DNA from 3 places in the Chryseobacterium sp. X308 genome. Region 3 is predicted to be linked to each of the others. Evidence: riboswitches for the same ligand, from Rfam matches in the RefSeq annotation. Region 3 holds a riboswitch; each other region holds the start of a gene.
What was found. A riboswitch is a leader RNA that binds a small molecule or an ion and turns the genes downstream of it on or off. The one in region 3 is predicted to bind cobalamin.
Positions count from the first base shown of each region.

Region 1: linked by a shared signal. The riboswitch ahead of LIV57_RS00750 (TonB-dependent receptor plug domain-containing protein) and the one ahead of metE (5-methyltetrahydropteroyltriglutamate--homocysteine S-methyltransferase) in region 3 are both predicted to bind cobalamin.
Region 2: linked by a shared signal. The riboswitch ahead of LIV57_RS13100 (acyl-CoA thioesterase) and the one ahead of metE (5-methyltetrahydropteroyltriglutamate--homocysteine S-methyltransferase) in region 3 are both predicted to bind cobalamin.

Region 1 is NZ_JAJFZH010000001.1:144,679-147,959, reverse strand. It holds gene LIV57_RS00760 (cytochrome-c peroxidase) at 1-44, shown strand, start outside; gene LIV57_RS00755 (transporter) at 56-1,003, shown strand; cobalamin riboswitch at 1,096-1,280, shown strand; gene LIV57_RS00750 (TonB-dependent receptor plug domain-containing protein) at 1,389-3,281, shown strand, end outside.
Region 2 is NZ_JAJFZH010000011.1:8,596-11,876, reverse strand. It holds gene LIV57_RS13110 (XAC2610-related protein) at 1-474, shown strand, start outside; gene LIV57_RS13105 (HD domain-containing protein) at 476-1,066, shown strand; gene LIV57_RS13100 (acyl-CoA thioesterase) at 1,124-1,507, opposite strand; cobalamin riboswitch at 1,623-1,804, opposite strand; gene LIV57_RS13095 (hypothetical protein) at 1,839-2,639, opposite strand; gene LIV57_RS13090 (ATP-binding cassette domain-containing protein) at 2,670-3,281, opposite strand, start outside.
Region 3 is NZ_JAJFZH010000002.1:138,681-141,961, forward strand. It holds gene metE (5-methyltetrahydropteroyltriglutamate--homocysteine S-methyltransferase) at 1-1,789, opposite strand, end outside; cobalamin riboswitch at 1,962-2,148, opposite strand; gene LIV57_RS03685 (Lrp/AsnC family transcriptional regulator) at 2,344-2,805, shown strand; gene LIV57_RS03690 (hypothetical protein) at 2,891-3,281, opposite strand, start outside.

The DNA of each region.
Region 1 (3,281 bases), on a different contig from region 3:
TATCGGATAAAAGTTTTATATCCAATCCAAAATTTGCAGAATAATTTATAGAAACATGAAGAAGATTATAGTGATAGTAAGTTTGATCCTGTTTAGTCAGTATCAGGCAAAGATCATCAGAGACAGTGCTTATATTGCTCCGGAAACTTTCAGCAGATTCAATTTTGATGATGACTGTGATGCTTGCGGCTGTGCAGCAGGAAACGGATCTTCCGGCTTTGAGTCATTGTTGAATCCACAGTTTGTCGGAATTAAGTATTTTGCGCAGCATTACAAAGCTAAAGAGAACTTGTTTGTAAAAGACCTTACCCAGGATCAGTATTTCAATACGCTGCAACTTTGGGGGAAAATTCCTCTGACTAAAAAACTGAGTGTTTATGCGAGTCTGCCATTCCATTTTCATGAAAAGAAAACCATGCAGGGAGATATCAGAATCAATGGAATAGGAGATTTAAACCTGATGGGAATTTACCAGCTGATGAGCTCTAAAGATAATTTCCATCATCTGAGCGGAGGTTTGGGCGTGAAAATTCCACTCGGGAAGTTTGATGAAAAAGGAGCATCCGGTGTCAACCCAAGCTTTCAGCTGGGAACTGGCAGCTGGGACTATCAGGCCGCTTTGAATTATAAGTTTCAGAAAAATAAAGTAGCCGTATTGGTCAATACAGACTATACGGTCAAAACAGAGAATAAGAAAAATTACCGTTTTGGAAACCAATGGAACTATGCAGCAACAGGTTTTTATCAGGTTGCTGGAAATGAAAAATCCATTTTTTCTGTAAAAACTGGAGTGCAGGGAGAAGTTTATGCTCAGAATAAACAATTTGATGAAGCATTGCCGAACACTGCAGGAAGTGCTTTGTACGGAAAATTAGGTTTTGAAGCCTCTTATAAAAAGCTGAGCCTGGGAAGTGAAGTCATGCTTCCCATGTACACGCGCCTGGCGGGAGGAGATATTGAAGCTCAATCAAGATTTAGTATTTTTCTGAATATTGGAATTTAAAAAGAAACCCTTGTTGAAATCATGTTAAAGCTCCTTCGGGAGCTTTAATTGTTTATAAATCATGATTTTAGTTGGGGATTAGGAATAATTATTTATCTTTGCCGGAATTTGGTGAGCCGTAAAAAGCTCTTAAAAGGGAATCCGGTGAAAATCCGGGACAGACCCGCTGCTGTAAGCTCCACACCAAGTTTTTGAAGAATATATCCACTGTTTTTTAATGGGAAGGATTTCAAAAATGGAGTAAGTCAGAAGACCTGCCAGACAATAATCGTTTGACGCTTTCGTGGAATAAAGCTTAGGACATCAATGATTCTGTGCAGTAACAGCTGTGCTTTGTCGTTGTATTCTTATACCCATTAGCGTCTTCATTATCCTAAATGAGCTAATGACGCCAAAACTAACTACTTCTGCAATTCATAAAGTTGTTTTCACAATATTAGTGTTAACATCTCAACTTGTGCTTTCCCAAACTAAGAAAAAAGACAGTCTTCAGGAAGAGACCATTAAAGGGATCAATCTTTATAAAAAGAATTTTAAAGAAATTATTCCTGCACAAACCCTGCAGGGAGAGCAGCTGGAAAGATTAAACAGTCATTCTGTAGCAGATGCGCTGCGGTATTTTTCGGGTGTGCAGATTAAAGATTACGGCGGATTGGGTGGTTTGAAAACCATCAATATCCGAAGTATGGGAAGCCAGCATGTAGGGGTTTTTTATGATGGAATTCAATTAGGAAATGCCCAAAACGGCCTTGTGGATCTGGGAAGGTATTCTCTGGATGATCTGGAAGAAATTTCATTATACAACGGACAGAAAAGTGAAATTTTTCAACCTGCAAAAGATTTCGGTTCTTCAGGATCTATTTATTTACAGCCTAAAACTCCTGTGTTTAAAGGAACAAGAAAAACCAATCTTGTGATAAGAGCCAAAAGTGCTTCCATAGACCTCTTCAATCCGTCATTCCGGCTGGAGCAGAAAATTTCAGACAGGGTTTCTGCCAGTTTCAGTGGCGAATTTATGCAGAGTGACGGAATTTACAGATTTAGATATGCTAAGAAATATCCTGATGGACAGCAAGCCTATGATACCATTGCCAAAAGACAGGATTCAGATATTCGGGCAAAACGTTTTGAAACTTCTTTCAACGGAACTTTAAATAACGGAAGCTGGAATATCCGTGGCTACGGTTATATTTCAAACCGCGGAATGCCGGCACCTATTGTGAATGGACGTTTCGGAGGAAGAGGAGCGAGACTTTCAGATGAAAATTATTTTGTACAGGCTAATCTGAGAAAAAAACTGTTCCCGAAATTTGAAACGCAGCTGAAAGCAAAATTTGCCTACGATTATACCCATTTTATGGATACGGTTCGTTCGCAGTCTATTATTTATACCGATAATACCTACATCCAAAGGGAACTTTATCTTTCCTCTTCCAATATTTATTCAATTACACCCAATTGGGATGTCAGCCTGAGCGGTGATTTTCAGTATAATAATCTGGATGCCAATCTGGATAATTTTTCTTATCCTACAAGATATACTACATTGGTAGCATTGGCAACAACGTATCAGTGGAACAGATTCAAAATTTTGGGAAGCCTTTTAGGAACCTTTACATTTGAAGAAGTAAGAAAAAATAAAAGACCGGGAGATGCCAGAGAGTGGACACCTGCGGTGTTTATGAGCTATCAGCCGGAAAAAATTCCGGAGCTTACTCTAAGAGCTTTCTATAAAAGAATTTTCAGACTTCCGACCTTCAATGATTTGTATTATACCAATATCGGAAATACCTATCTGAAACCGGAATTCACCAATCAATATGATGTAGGATTTACCTATCAGAAGAATTATAACAACCGTCTCTTTAAAACATTTTATGCTAAAGTAGACGGTTACTACAACAAAGTACAGGATAAAATTGTGGCAGCTCCGAACGGAAGCATGTTCCGATGGCTGATGATGAACCTTGGATTGGTTGAAATCATTGGTGCAGATGTGAATGTGCAGACAGAACTTCAATTGGGAAAAGTTACTCTTAGACCGTTGCTTTCCTACACTTATCAAAGTGCAAGAGATATGAGTGATCCTGAAGATACTTTTTACCGCAATCAGATTCCTTATACCCCATGGAATAGCGGATCGTTCAGTCTGATGGCAGATTATAAAGACTGGAGTTTCAATTACAGTGCAATGTACGTAGGAGAAAGATATGACGTGAACCAGGATAACATTCAATACAATTATGTGCAGCCCTGGTATACGCACGATTTGTCTGTT
Region 2 (3,281 bases), on a different contig from region 3:
GCGGAACAAGGCCAAAAACTGGTTCGCGGGAAATTGATTCCGCTTTCAAAGGATCAGCGTAGTGTAATTGTAGATGATTTTAATTTTGACGGCACCGAAGATGTAGCGATAAGAAACGGAAATATGGGAAATTACAGTTCGGCTTCTTATGATGTTTATGTATTCAATACTACAAGAATGGCATTTGTAAAAAGTGAAGAACTTACAGATCTGGGCTCAAACGGTTTTGATTTTTTTGAAACAGACGCCAAACGAAAGCGTCTTATTTCCTACGGTAAGTCCGGTTGTTGCAGGATTTTTACAACAGAATATGCCGTTATTCCGAACAAAGGGCTGGAGAGAGTGCTGGAAAAAGAGGAGGATATGACCAATGAGGATCAGGTAAAGGTCATAACGAAAGAAAAGATCAATAATAAATGGATTACCAGAACAAAGGTATATCCGTCAGATCAATATAACAGAAATAAAAAGTAAGATGAAAATTCAGAAAGAGATAGATTTTATTCTGGCAGTAGATGCGCTTAAAAATGTACAACGAAGAAATTATAATGCAGACGATTCCCGAAGAGAGAATACGGCTGAACATTCCTGGCAGATCATTATTCTTGCCCAGATCCTTTATCCATATGCTAAAAACCGAGCTGATATTGATTTGCTAAGAGTGATAAGAATGCTTTCCATTCATGATCTTGTGGAAATAGAAGCCGGAGACACTTTTATTTTTGATGAAAAAGCTATGGTCGGAAAGTTTGAAAGAGAGAAAGCTTCAGCCCAAAAGATCTTTGGAATTCTGGATGAGCCTTTACGTACAGAATTTTTTAACCTGTGGCTGGAGTTTGAGGAAGAGAAAACACCGGATGCTATTTTTGCCTGTGGAATCGATAGAATTATGCCGTTTATTTTAAATTCCCATACTACAGGAAAGAGCTGGACAGAAGCCGGAGTGACGGAAAGACAGATCCGGAATATGCTTGAAAATGCAATCAGCAGAGCATCAGACGAAATGGGAGAGGCTTTTGAACTTTTATTGAACAGAAGTCTGGAAACAGAAAAGGTATTGAAATAATGTCAATGAAAATATTTAAAGCTTCGGGCGGCCAAAGGCCGCCCGAAGCTTTATAATTTATAGTATCTGGATTGGTTTCTTGAATTCGTCGATGGCTACAAAAGTAAAATCACCTACAATAGCTTTTTCTCTTTCATAGGAGTACATCTGTTCAGTGTAAATTTCAACATTAACCTTCATACTGGTTTTTCCCACGTAGGAAACTTTCCCGATCAGTTCCACAATAGTTCCGGCAGGAATAGGTTTTTTGAAATCGATCTTATCACTGCTCACGGTTACCACTCTTTTTCTGGCAAAACGGGTTGCGGTGATAAAAGCTACTTCGTCCATCAGCTGCATGGCAGTACCTCCAAAAAGGGTATCGTAATGATTGGTTGTGTTTGGGAAAACCGCTTTAAAGATTCTGGTTTCGGATGCTTCAATTCTTTCTTCTGTAGTCATATATCATTATTAATTAAAGCGAAATGAAAGGATACTAAAACAACAGAATAATGACAGGAACTTATAGAATTCCTGAAACAATCCATCAGATCAATACAACTTCAAATCGCGAAAGTTACATGTTTAAGAAAAAGGCAGGTCTCCTGACTTGTAACATCATTTATCTCCTTCCCATGCCTCGCACAGTGGATCTTTGATAAAGACTTCAGTTACTTTACAGTTGCGCGACAGTCCGTGATTTTCACACGGTTCCCTTTTAATCTGCAGTGATGCAGAACCAATTTCTGTGATGAATAAGCGTAAAAACTTTTCGAATGCAAAAATAATGAATTTATTCCGGATTATGATAAATAATCTGACTGATTACTCTTCCCTTCTTAATTGTCCAGAGTGTTGTATATCTGTTTTCCCCTGAACCATTGATCATATAAAGGAAAATATTATCATTGTCGAGAGAAGTTACCCCGATGTTCTCAAAATCCATGGTAGGCTGGAACATGTTTTTGATGGCTTCCCTTACAAAAACAGAGCCTCTTCCGGGCTGCTGCACTCTGATGGATTTGATTTCGGTCATTCCTTCAGGAAGGTCATTACCAATTCCCCATGGTTTTACTTTATCAATCGTAAGAATTTTTCCATCTGCATCTTTTTCCTTTTTACGGTAACCTGCATTGGAAGGGTAAATATCAATCACTACTTTGCTTCTTTGGGCAGTAGGGATTTTAGGATCGGAATTGTCGGTAAAAATCAAAGATCTTCCGTTTTTAGATTTGGATGGAGTATAGGCGGGAAGCTGGTCCACATAGGCAATACGTCCTTTATTCACCATTCCTTCTTTATCCAGAGTTTCATAACGCACAAAAGGTTTGTCGTCATCCTGTTTTTCGGGATATTTGATCCAGATCCATTCCGTTTCTCCCGGAGCCGGCTTTACATAAACAAATACATCACCTTTGCGCATACGGATCTTATCTACAATTTTTCGGTAGTCGTCTTTATGTACGCGTACGTTGGCATATCCTTCCTCAGCTTTTACCACTCCAAAAGGAACTTTAGTCTGTCCTTTTACAAAGACAACAGATAAGATACTGAAAGCAGATAAATAGAATGCTTTGTTTATGAAAGTCATCATGAAATTTTTTTGATCCCTCAAATATATAAATTAAATGCTTTTCGGAAGATAATTATACCGTTGCAGTTCTTTTAAATCTTGTATTTGTTTCAGATAGCCTTCACGCAGAAGAAATATTTGGTGTGAAATATCAAGAACTTCCTGATAATTATGATCAGAAATAATGAATCCCTTATACGCAGACTGTTCAATGATTGCAGCTTTCAATGCTGCAGAAATTTTCGGAGAAAGGCTATGGAAAGGTTCGTCCAGTAAAACAAAATCAGCTTCAGAATAAATTGTCATTAAAGCTTCAATGACTCTCTGTTCACCTCGGGAAAGATTTTTAGGTTTTTCTGACAAAAAAGGACGGATCAGATCTGAAGTCAATAATAGATCTGTATTTTTCTTATTGCAAAAAAGAGGAATTAAGGTTTTAATGGTATTGTACTTCGGTAAGAAAATATCCTGTGGCAGGTAAGCAATTCTGTTTTTTCTATCGGAAATGCTTTTCAGAACTTTGTCATTGTATCTTATAAACTGGGTATCACTACTGACAGTTCCAAAAATAATTTTTAATAATGTTGATTTTCCGGCACCATTTCTGCCCAGAATTCCAATAATCTTTCCGGTTTCACATCCTAAATAAATATCCCGCAGGAT
Region 3 (3,281 bases):
CAACCTCGTCACGAATAGCTAAGGCAATCTGCTTACACGTTTCTGAACGAGGCTGATCATCACGTACAAAAGACCACTGTAAAATGGTAACCGGACCTGTTAACATTCCTTTTACCCATTTTTCAGTCTGAGATTGGGCATATTGAGACCAGTACACCGTCATCGGTGTTGGACGGGAAACATCACCGAAGATCACAGGAGGTTTCACACAACGGCTTCCGTAGCTTTGTACCCAACCGTTTTTAGTGAATACAAATCCTTCCAGCTGTTCTCCGAAATATTCCACCATGTCATTTCGCTCAAATTCTCCGTGAACCAATACATCAATTCCGATGTCTTCCTGCCAGCGGATTGTTCTTTGCGTTTCCTCTTTCAGTAAGGTATCATATTGTTCTGCTGTCAGTTCTCCTTTTTTAAATTTTGCTCTCCAGCTTCTCACTTCTGCGGTTTGCGGGAATGATCCGATCGTAGTGGTTGGGAACAAAGGAAGCTGCAATACTTCCTGTTGCTCTTTTTTACGGATTTTGAAGGTGTTTATTCTCTGAGCATCTTTTTCAGTAACAGCACTGGCTCTTTGTTTTACCTGATCATTATGGATAAGAGAAGAAGTTCTTCTACTCTCAATTGCTTTTTTATTTTCTTCAAATGCTTCAAAAATCTGTTCATTTTCCGTTCCGGAAGCCAGTTCTTTAAGCGTTACAACTTCTGCCACTTTTTGTTTGGCAAAAGCCAGCCAGTTTTTAATTTCCGGGTTAAGACTGGTTTCAAAATCCAGGTCACAAGGTGAATGAAGCAATGAACATGATGGTGCAATGAAAATCCTTTCAGATCCTAATTTTTCAACAGCTTTACTAATAAAAGACAGCGACTTTTCGTAATCATTTTTCCAGATATTTCTACCGTCAACCAGTCCTAACGAAAGGCTTACACCTTCAGGAATGCTATTCAGAATACCATCCAGCTGTTCAGGATTTCTAACCAGATCAACATGCAATGTATTGACAGGAAGTGAAACGGCAAGTGAAGTATTGTCTTTTAACCCGTCAAAATAGGAAGCCACAATAAATTTCAGTTTCGGGAAACGTTTTCTGATTTCGGCATACACATAACGGTAAGTTTCTTTGGCTTTCTCTGTTAAATCCAATGCCAGGAAAGGTTCATCAAACTGAATCCATTCTGCACCCTGTTCCTGAAGTTTGGCTAAAATCTCTATATAAACAGGAAGAAGACTTCCGGCCAGATCCAGTTTATCAAATCCTTCTTCTTTTTCTTTTCCTAATAACAGATAAGAAACCAGCCCGATAATCACCGGTTTCGCATTGATTCCAGCTTGTTTTGCTCCTGCAAATTCATTGAAAATCTTATCTGAACTGAGCTTAAACTGTTGATTTTTATAAAATTCCGGAACGATGTAGTGATAGTTGGTATCGAACCACTTGGTCATTTCCATGGCAGTGATATCCAATCCGTCTTTCTGATAGCCTCTTGCCATGGCAAAATAAAGGTCCAATTCAGTATTGTTTTTTTTAAGCACCACTTCATGGTACCGTGTTGGAATGGCACCTACGACAAGACTCATATCCAATACCTGATCATAATATGAAAAATCATTACATGGGATAAGATCTATTCCTGCTTCTTTCTGGATATTCCAGTTTTGACTGCAGAGAGTTCTTCCGGTGTTCAGAAGTTCTTCCAAAAGGATTTTACCTGACCAGTACTGCTCGCAGGCTTTTTTGAGTTCTCTTTTGCTACCAATACGCGGATAGCCAAGAATGTGAGTTTGCATTTTTTTAAACTTTTTAATTAAACTTATTGGGAAGTCCTTTAAAATGCTTCGTTATGTTTTGCGGAAAAAGTTTCAGGAAAATAGTGACATAGCAGACAGTGTATTTCCCTTCAGAAGAAAATACAAAATTTGATATACCATCTGTATGACCCAAAGCTTCAGCCCGCGAAAGCATTGTCAATTCAGTAAAGGCAGGTCTCCTGACTTGTAACAGTTTCTGTCATCCTTCCCGCTTTTGGCAGTGGATCTGCAAGGACAGAAACTTTTGGTGGGTTACTTACAGTTGCGCGACAGCTCGTGATTTGCACACGATTCCCTATTAATCTACGTTAAGTAAAACCTTTCCTGTTTGATGAAGTATCTGTAAAGAACTGTACTTTTACCTTTAACAAAGGTTGTCAGTAAAAGTTTTTAATTTTGTGTAAAATTAGTAATACAGAATAAAACCACAATTGAAAACAAATAATTAAGCAAATTAAACTTCATAAAGTAAAAATAAAAGCATATAATTCTTTATATTTGACTGTTTTAATCATTTAAAAGAATAATATTCTGTGGAACAACTCGATGATAAGGATGTACAGCTGCTCAGGCTGCTTCAGAACAACGCCAAACTCACCGTTAAAGAACTTGCTAAAGAAGTGAACCTTTCTACTTCACCGGTTTTTGAAAGGGTAAAAAGGCTTGAACAGGAAGGTTTTGTTAAAAGATATGCAGCAGTTCTTGATGCTGAAAAACTGAACCGCGGATTTACGGTGTTCTGCCAGATCAAACTTAAAATTCACGACCGGTCCGTGGGGTATGATTTTGTAAAAGAAATTTTAGAAATTGAAGAAGTTGCCGAATGCTATAATATTTCCGGAGATTTTGATTTCCTTCTGAAAGTTCAGGTTCGGGATATGAAGCATTATCAGGATTTTGTATTTAACAAGCTGGGATCCGTAGATTCTATCGGCAGCACGCACAGTACGTTTGTGATGGCTGAGGTAAAAAATAACCATGGACTGACGATATAGATTTTCTTTTAAAGTTAACGCCGTCTGAGGATAAAAAAATCCGTCAATAATGACGGATACTATAATTATATAATTTTTTCAGTACTCAATTGGCTGCGGGATCCATTAGTTCTGTTGTTAAACCTATTGATTTTAACAGGTTCTTACTGTCGAAAAGCAATGTTGTATAATGTTTCCCTTTTTTAAAAACCAGTTTTGAACCTCCAGGAAATTCACTGTCTGCTCCCGATTTTTGTATTTTGGCATTGTACTTACCGAACTTCGTTTTACTGTCCTGTAATGTACTTTTATTCAGAACAAGACCAAAAGGAAGTCCTTCCACGATGACAGGTTTATTGTCTGAAGTCACAAAAAACATCTCATTGATACTATTGTCTTTTCCCAGGCTGCAATAAAGCTCCAATCCTGTTTTCATGGGCCATTTTGCATATTTTTCTTCGTTGGCATCTTCATAAAAACCAGTTTTTACGTTCAAT